DNA from 3 places in the Paenibacillus sp. P3E genome. Region 2 is predicted to be linked to each of the others. Evidence: riboswitches for the same ligand, from Rfam matches in the RefSeq annotation. Region 2 holds a riboswitch; each other region holds the start of a gene.

Region 1 (2,263 bases), on a different contig from region 2:
ACGCTGGGGCTACCCGCTGCGATCAGCGCTTCATGCATTTGGCGTACCACCTCAAGCAAATCGCTGAGTTCGCCCTCCATCGTGGTTTCGAGCGGATTCACCTGGTGCTTCACGCCGGATTGCTGAATGACCTCAATGGCCTTATCTACATAAGGAATAGAATCCTCGTTATTCGGAGTTTTAGGAATGACTTGAACGCTGAGCAGGGTGTTTGCCATATCAATCAGATCCTTTCAGGTTGGGTATTGTAAAACTTGCAGTGTAAGATTACTTGCTCTCCGGCAGATATTCATTCGTGAACGCTGAAGCGGTATCCAGTGGTTTGTCCAGCAGCTTCAGACCGTACATCCAGTCGGCGTAATTCTTCCAGACCTCGGCTTTCTGCTCTCCCCATCTGGAGGCATCGTCCTTATATTTCGGGCTGAGCCATTTCTGGCTGGCCAGGACGAGCTTGGGGTCCAGATCCGGCACAGCCTTCGAGAGGATGGCGGCAGCTTCTTCCGGCTTGTCGATCGCATATTGATAACCTTTGGAGGTAGCTGCAAGGAACGCCTTCACCAGCTCTGGATGCTCAGCGATTTCCTTCTCGCTCGTGGTCAGCACCGGGGTGTAGTAATCCAGTTGAGGCGCGTAATCCTTCAAATACAGCATGTCCAGCGGTTCACCGCGCAGCTCGGCTTCAATACCGGTCCAGGCGTAGAATATCCAGGCAAAATCGATGTCACGTTTCACGGCGGTGAAGAAATCAGCTTCGCCGATATTGACCAGCTTCACCTTTTTAACATCGCCGCCTTCAGGGTCCATGATCGCCTTCATGGCAGCTTCTTCAGCCGGGGAACCCCAGCCGCCGTAGGTTTTGCCTTCGAAATCCTTTGGTGTCTTGATATTGCGGTCCTTCGGGGCGGCAAACCCTGAGGTATTATGCTGGATGATGGCGGCGATGGAGACGAGCGGCACATCCTGCAGACGGGCCAGAGTGAGCGCCTCCTGGGCACTGATGCCAAAAGCGGCTTCGCCTGAGGTGACCATCGTGTCGGCTCCCGCCGCACCCGGCTGTACAATTTCTACATCCAGGCCTTCCTCCTTGTAATATCCCAGCTCTTTGGCTGCATAGAGGCCGGTATGGTTCGTATTCGGCGTCCAGTCCAGCGCGACCTTGATCTTAGTCAGTTCCTTAGGCGCGTCCGTTCCTGCTGCGGTTGCTTCCGGCGCGGCGGTGCTGTCCCCGGCTGGAGCGGCGCTATTCCCGCCGGAATTCGCAGTATTACTGCCGCACCCGGCCATGACGATGACCAGCATGCAGCTGATGCAGAGCATTAGTGCTTTTTTGACTCCCATTTCTATTCTTCTCTCCTTCCAGCTAACCCAGTCTTCCGAACTCTGATGATGTCCATACCAAAAAAAGCGCCCCGAAGATCGGGACGCCAGCAATTGCGTTAGGTGGCCGCTTAGCCAAAATGACTGAATGCGGGTGGTGATTCCTACGCTGGCATTATCCAGATCAGGTATAAGGGTCAGTATCTGTGTGGGATACACTCTCAGCCGGCCAATTCCAGCCCCCCTGGTACTATGAAGTTATGGGTGTTGCTGTGTTCTTACGCTGTATTATAGCGGTCCCCTTCGGGGTTGTCCAGTAGTGGCCCCGGATTCCAGCAATCCGCTCAGGCACTGCCAGGCACGCTGGGTAGACTTACCATATGTTATATAATAAGATTAATACTTTACAATTATGTTTCGAAAAAGGAGTGACCCTATGCTCACTGATCAGCAAAATGCCGGAGAACGGCTGAAGGTGCTAGCGGAACAGTTGGCTGAAGAAGTCACTTTGCGTCAGTATGAACGCCAGCCCGAGTTGCGGCAAAGATTCGGCCCTTCCGGAATGGCAAGAACCATGCAGGATTCACTATATCATTTACGGTATCTGGCGCAAAGTGTGGCGCTGGACAGCCCGCTTCTATTTATTAATTATATTGTCTGGCTGAAGGCGCTGCTGGTGCCTAAGCTTGTCTCTGCGTATGCGGAAGCCTGCCGGGAACTCGAGAACCTGCTGTAGATCAGCGGGTTCTCTTTTTTATAGGTTTGTCAGTCATATCCCTGAACTCTTTTTCTTTTTCTGCGGCGGCTGCGGATTCCGTTCCACAGCTGCTTCAGGCTCAGGCCGATACTGACAGCGATCCCCGTAAATGCAACGAACAGCGCCAGATATTCAAATGGGGAATACTCCAGCATCTTGCTCCAGTCAATCTTACCTTTAAGGTCCTCG
Region 2 (2,263 bases):
CCATCTCGGATCTATACTTCACTAAATTATATCGGCCCTTTACGTCAAAAACGACTTAATTTCTTGTTTGGACAGCCGGGAAGTGTGGTAAGTAACTTAACGTAAAGCGATTGTATAATTGATGATGCAGAAGCCATCCTAATACGATGTGGTTACTTCAACAAAAGGTACACAGCGAAAGGAGAATGGATCATGCCAGAAAATATGCAGACTACCAAAACCTTGCCTCCCCAGGTGCAGGACCGTCAGCCCGGTATCGAGAGCGAGATGAATCCGCGCCCTGAATTTGAAACGTCCAGCTACAAAGCGGCAGGCAAACTGCTGGGTAAGGCGGCGCTCATTACGGGAGGCGACAGCGGCATTGGACGGGCGGTTGCCGTTCATTTTGCCAAAGAAGGTGCGGATGTGGTCATTTCCTATCTGAATGAGCATTCTGATGCCGAAGAGACCAAACGCCAAGTAGAGCAGGAGGGACGGAAGTGTATTCTGATTGCCGGTGACATCGGCGTAGAAGCGTTCTGCCAGAATCTGATCAACCGGGCGGTAGAGGGGCTCGGTAAGCTGGACATCCTGATTAACAATGCGGCCGAGCAGCATCCGCAGGACAAGATCGAGGATATTACCTCTGAGCAGCTGGAGCGGACGTTCCGTACGAATATTTTCTCCATGTTCTATTTGACCAAGGCAGCTATGCCGCATCTGAAAAAAGGCTCCACGATCATCAACACGACGTCGATCACCGCCTACCGCGGCAGTCCGCAGCTGCTGGACTATTCGTCCACCAAAGGCGCGATTCTCAGCTTCACCCGCTCGTTGTCGATGAATCTGGCGGAAAAGGGCATCCGTGTGAATGCTGTTGCTCCGGGTCCGATCTGGACACCGCTGATTCCATCCACATTTGATGCCAAAAAGGTCAGCGAGTTCGGCGGCACACAGCCCATGCAGCGTCCGGGACAACCGGAAGAGCTGGCACCAGCCTACGTCTATCTGGCCTCGGATGATTCATCCTATGTTAGCGGCCAGGTAATGCATGTCAACGGCGGGGAAATTGTCAACGGCTAGAAGTTGCTGTACGGTCAAGTAGGTTTCTGGAAAATATAACAGTTCAAGAGCAGGCCCATGCGGTCTGCTCTTTTTTATGTACCATATAAGATGAAGCTTTGGGTAAAAGGGATAGCTTTTCCGAGGATTAATATGTTAATATGAACCACGTCAGCAATTGAATACTGCAATTGTCCCTAGGGGTGCCGCAAGGCTGAGACGAACGTGACGTTCGGACCCTTTGAACCTGATCTGGTTAAAACCAGCGTAGGAAAGCGGAGAATGAATGAACTGCAGCGGGGTTGTATTTCTTATACCCGTATTCCTGTACAAATTTATGACTGCCTCCTATCGTGGGGGCGGTTTTTTTGTGTTGCGCGTTTTGCTGCAATAGTGTGAAGCAGGAGGTGAAGAAGTGGCGGAAATTCATTTAATATCGGACGGGAAGCTTGAGCTTGGGCGTTTCGTCAGCCTGGCGGCTGCTGTGCATCCGCTCGTGGACTTTATTCATCTGCGGGAAAAGCACCGGTCTGCCCTGGAGCTGCTGAGCATGGCAGAGCAACTGCTGCTTGCAGGAATCCCCGCATCCAGACTGGTCATCAATGACCGGCTGGATGTTGCGCTGGCCGCTGGTGCAGGCGCTGTCCAGCTAGCCTGGCACAGCTTGCCGCCTGCAGCAGTCCGTGCAGCCGCTCCCGGCCTCCGGCTGGGCAGGTCGGTGCACTCCGCGGCAGAAGCAGCGGAAGCAGGCAGGCAGGGGGCGGACTTCTGCCTGTTCGGCCATATTTACCCTACTGGCTGCAAGCCCGGACAGCGGGGGCGCGGTTTGGCGCTCCTGGAGGAAGCGGTGCGCAGCACCCGTATTCCACTGATTGCTATCGGCGGGGTGGAGCCTGGAAATGCAGGTCAAGTGATCCGTCACGGTGCTGCCGGGATTGCGGTCATGTCCGGCATTTGCGGAGCGGATGACCCCGTATCTGCTGCCCGTGCTTACCGGTTGGCGGTCCAGAAGGCGTAGGACCTGTGGTGTATTGTGACTCCAGTAAATCCGTGAATGGTACCACGCCAAGGAGGTGAGAGCGCATGAATCTGATCATTAATGGCAAGCCCGGAGTGGTTGCGGAAGAATGCCGGACCGTTGCCGATCTGTTAAGCCGGCCCGAATGGAGCTTTCGGCTTGTGATCGTGGAACGAAATGGTGAGATTGTCAGCAAGGAGCATT
Region 3 (2,263 bases), on a different contig from region 2:
GCAGTTCTTTGTACATAGCACCGCTTTTGCGCAGACCGTCAAAGGTCCCTACTACCACCGGGAAAAAGGCAGTAAGGAAAACCACCGCAACCTTGCTCCATAGGGTATAGCCAAACCACATAATAAAAATGGGTGACAGCGCGATCAGCGGAATGGTCTGACTGATCACCAGCAAAGGGTATAACGCCTTTTCGAGCGGAGTAAACATGTGCATTCCCGTACCCAGCAGCATGCCGCAGGCTGCTGACAGAACAAAGCCGAGCAAAACCTCCTGAAGTGTAGCGGGTAAATGCTCTCCGAAGAGCAGTTCTTTCTGCTCCATAAGTGCCGTCCATATAGCTGTTGGAGCCGGGAGAATGAATGCTGGAACAAGCTTCAGCCATGCAGCGAACTCCCAGCCGGCTAGGGTGACCAGTACCAGCAAGGCAAAGGGGCCATAATCGCGCAGAAAGGTTCTGCTAATAGATACTCTCATGCAGCCTCCGCTCCAAATTCTCCCGCAAAGTAATAAACTTCGGTTCATAGTTCATCCGGTAGTGTCTGGGCCGCGGGATATCCACCGAGAATTCCTGTACACCGCCGCTGCCTCCAGACATCAAGTAAATCCGGTCACTGAGCAGCAGCGCTTCCTCCAGATCGTGGGTGATGAACAGAACCGTTTGCTTAAGACTGCTCCACAATTCCAGGAGCCAGCGGTGCAGTTCACGCTTGGTTATGGCATCCAGTGCTCCAAAAGGCTCATCGAGCAGCATCAGCTCATTTCCAGCGGCAAGGGTACGGAGCATAGCGATCCGCTGACGCATCCCCCCGGACAGCTCCTGCGGGTAGAGCCGCTCTGTACCTTCAAGGCCAAACCGTTCGAGCATCTCACGGATATTCTTTACAGCAACTGCCTTGCTGCCTTTTCGCTTCAGCTCCCAAGGCAGCAGGCAGTTGTCCATCACGGTTCTCCAGGGCAACAGCAGATCCTGCTGCGGCATATAGGCGACCTGGCCCAGGCGCGACGATGGATCGTCAGAGATCATACCGTGAACTTTGAGTTCGCCACCTGTATGCCGAAGCAGACCGGCGATGATTTTGAACAGGGTGCTTTTTCCGCAGCCGCTGGCACCGACAATGGAAATGAATTCGCCCCGGCGGACGTTCATCGAGAGCCTACTGAATACGGGCATCTGCGGTGAAGTGCTGAAAGCATAGGACAGGTTAGTGATAGAGATCATACTCGTATGTATTAAGCCTCCTTTCATTGGCACGCATCTGCTTCCGGGACTTAGGAAGCACAATAAAGACCCATCCGTCTCCAGGGGAGGCAAATGGGTCTGAAAGGTTCAGGCAGTAGGCGTGAAGCGGCACTGCTGATCGTTTCTGTTCCACTTCCCTCCGCTGGTATGATCCAGATCAGGTTCCAAGGGTCCGAAGCTTAAGGCTTCGTCTCAGTCATTAGACTCCCCTAGTGAAATAGCAGGTCAATATTATATTCGCAACTGCTAACTAATATAGCATATTCCAGAATGTTGTCAAAAGAAAGTGTACTCAGGACCGCTGCAGTCCAGTTACGAATAGGGTTAGAATCCCTTCCAGGATATCCTTTTTGCCCGACCCGTGAAGCTTCTGCTGATAGAGATAGAGATCAGGGCTGAGGACCGCGATCAGAGAAGTTGCGGCAAAATGCGGATCAATAGCAATCAGCTTGCCGTCATCAGCAACCCTCCGCAGACGCTCGGCCATAACTGCATTCAGCCGCTGGAAAATCGGATGTTCAAACTGGGTAAGCTGTTTCTTACCCGTGAACTCAGACTTGATCATCTGCAGCAGCTCGGCATGCTGGTCTATGAAATCCACCACTTGTTCAATACTGCTCCGCAGTTCCTCAATGGAGCTGTCTGTTTCTAAAGTGGTTTGGAGCTCCTGCTCCAAACGGGTAAGAAAACGCTCTGAGCTGGTGGAGAGCAGGGCAGAGCAAATTTCACCTTTGTCCGTGAATCTGCGGTAGAGCGAGCCCTGGCCGATTCCTGCCTGCTTGGCAATGCCGTACATACTGACTCCTTCCAGACCGTTCTCAGTAAAAAGCGCTCGGGCGGCCTCAAGAATACGCTGGACATAAGGGTCCTGATTATTCCGGAAGGAGGATGGATTTGATGGTGGTATTGGGTTTGAGGATGGGTTGCTGCCTTGTTCTCTCGGGTTCATGACAGGCTCCTTTCAGAAATACAGTATATATTTACAGGAAATATGTGAACTCCATTGACATAGCGGACAATTG

What was found. Region 2 has a riboswitch for thiamine pyrophosphate ahead of A3842_RS19880 (thiamine phosphate synthase). Riboswitches for the same ligand answer to the same signal wherever they lie in the genome.
Region 1: it holds a riboswitch for thiamine pyrophosphate, as region 2 does, so the genes downstream of both, A3842_RS13345 (ABC transporter substrate-binding protein) here and A3842_RS19880 (thiamine phosphate synthase) in region 2, are expected to answer to the same signal.
Region 3: it holds a riboswitch for thiamine pyrophosphate, as region 2 does, so the genes downstream of both, A3842_RS16985 (ABC transporter ATP-binding protein) here and A3842_RS19880 (thiamine phosphate synthase) in region 2, are expected to answer to the same signal.

Annotation. Positions count from the first base shown of each region.
Region 1 covers NZ_LVWH01000160.1:2,584-4,846, forward strand. The annotation lists gene A3842_RS13340 (thiamine-binding protein) at 1-218, opposite strand, end outside; gene A3842_RS13345 (ABC transporter substrate-binding protein) at 268-1,338, opposite strand; TPP riboswitch at 1,462-1,573, opposite strand; gene A3842_RS13350 (hypothetical protein) at 1,754-2,053, shown strand; gene A3842_RS13355 (hypothetical protein) at 2,083-2,263, opposite strand, start outside.
Region 2 covers NZ_LVWH01000179.1:33,603-35,865, forward strand. The annotation lists gene A3842_RS19875 (SDR family oxidoreductase) at 193-1,062, shown strand; TPP riboswitch at 1,231-1,332, shown strand; gene A3842_RS19880 (thiamine phosphate synthase) at 1,457-2,059, shown strand; gene thiS (sulfur carrier protein ThiS) at 2,125-2,263, shown strand, end outside.
Region 3 covers NZ_LVWH01000170.1:6,910-9,172, reverse strand. The annotation lists gene A3842_RS16990 (ABC transporter permease) at 1-475, opposite strand, end outside; gene A3842_RS16985 (ABC transporter ATP-binding protein) at 459-1,247, opposite strand; TPP riboswitch at 1,359-1,462, opposite strand; gene A3842_RS16980 (TetR/AcrR family transcriptional regulator) at 1,534-2,190, opposite strand.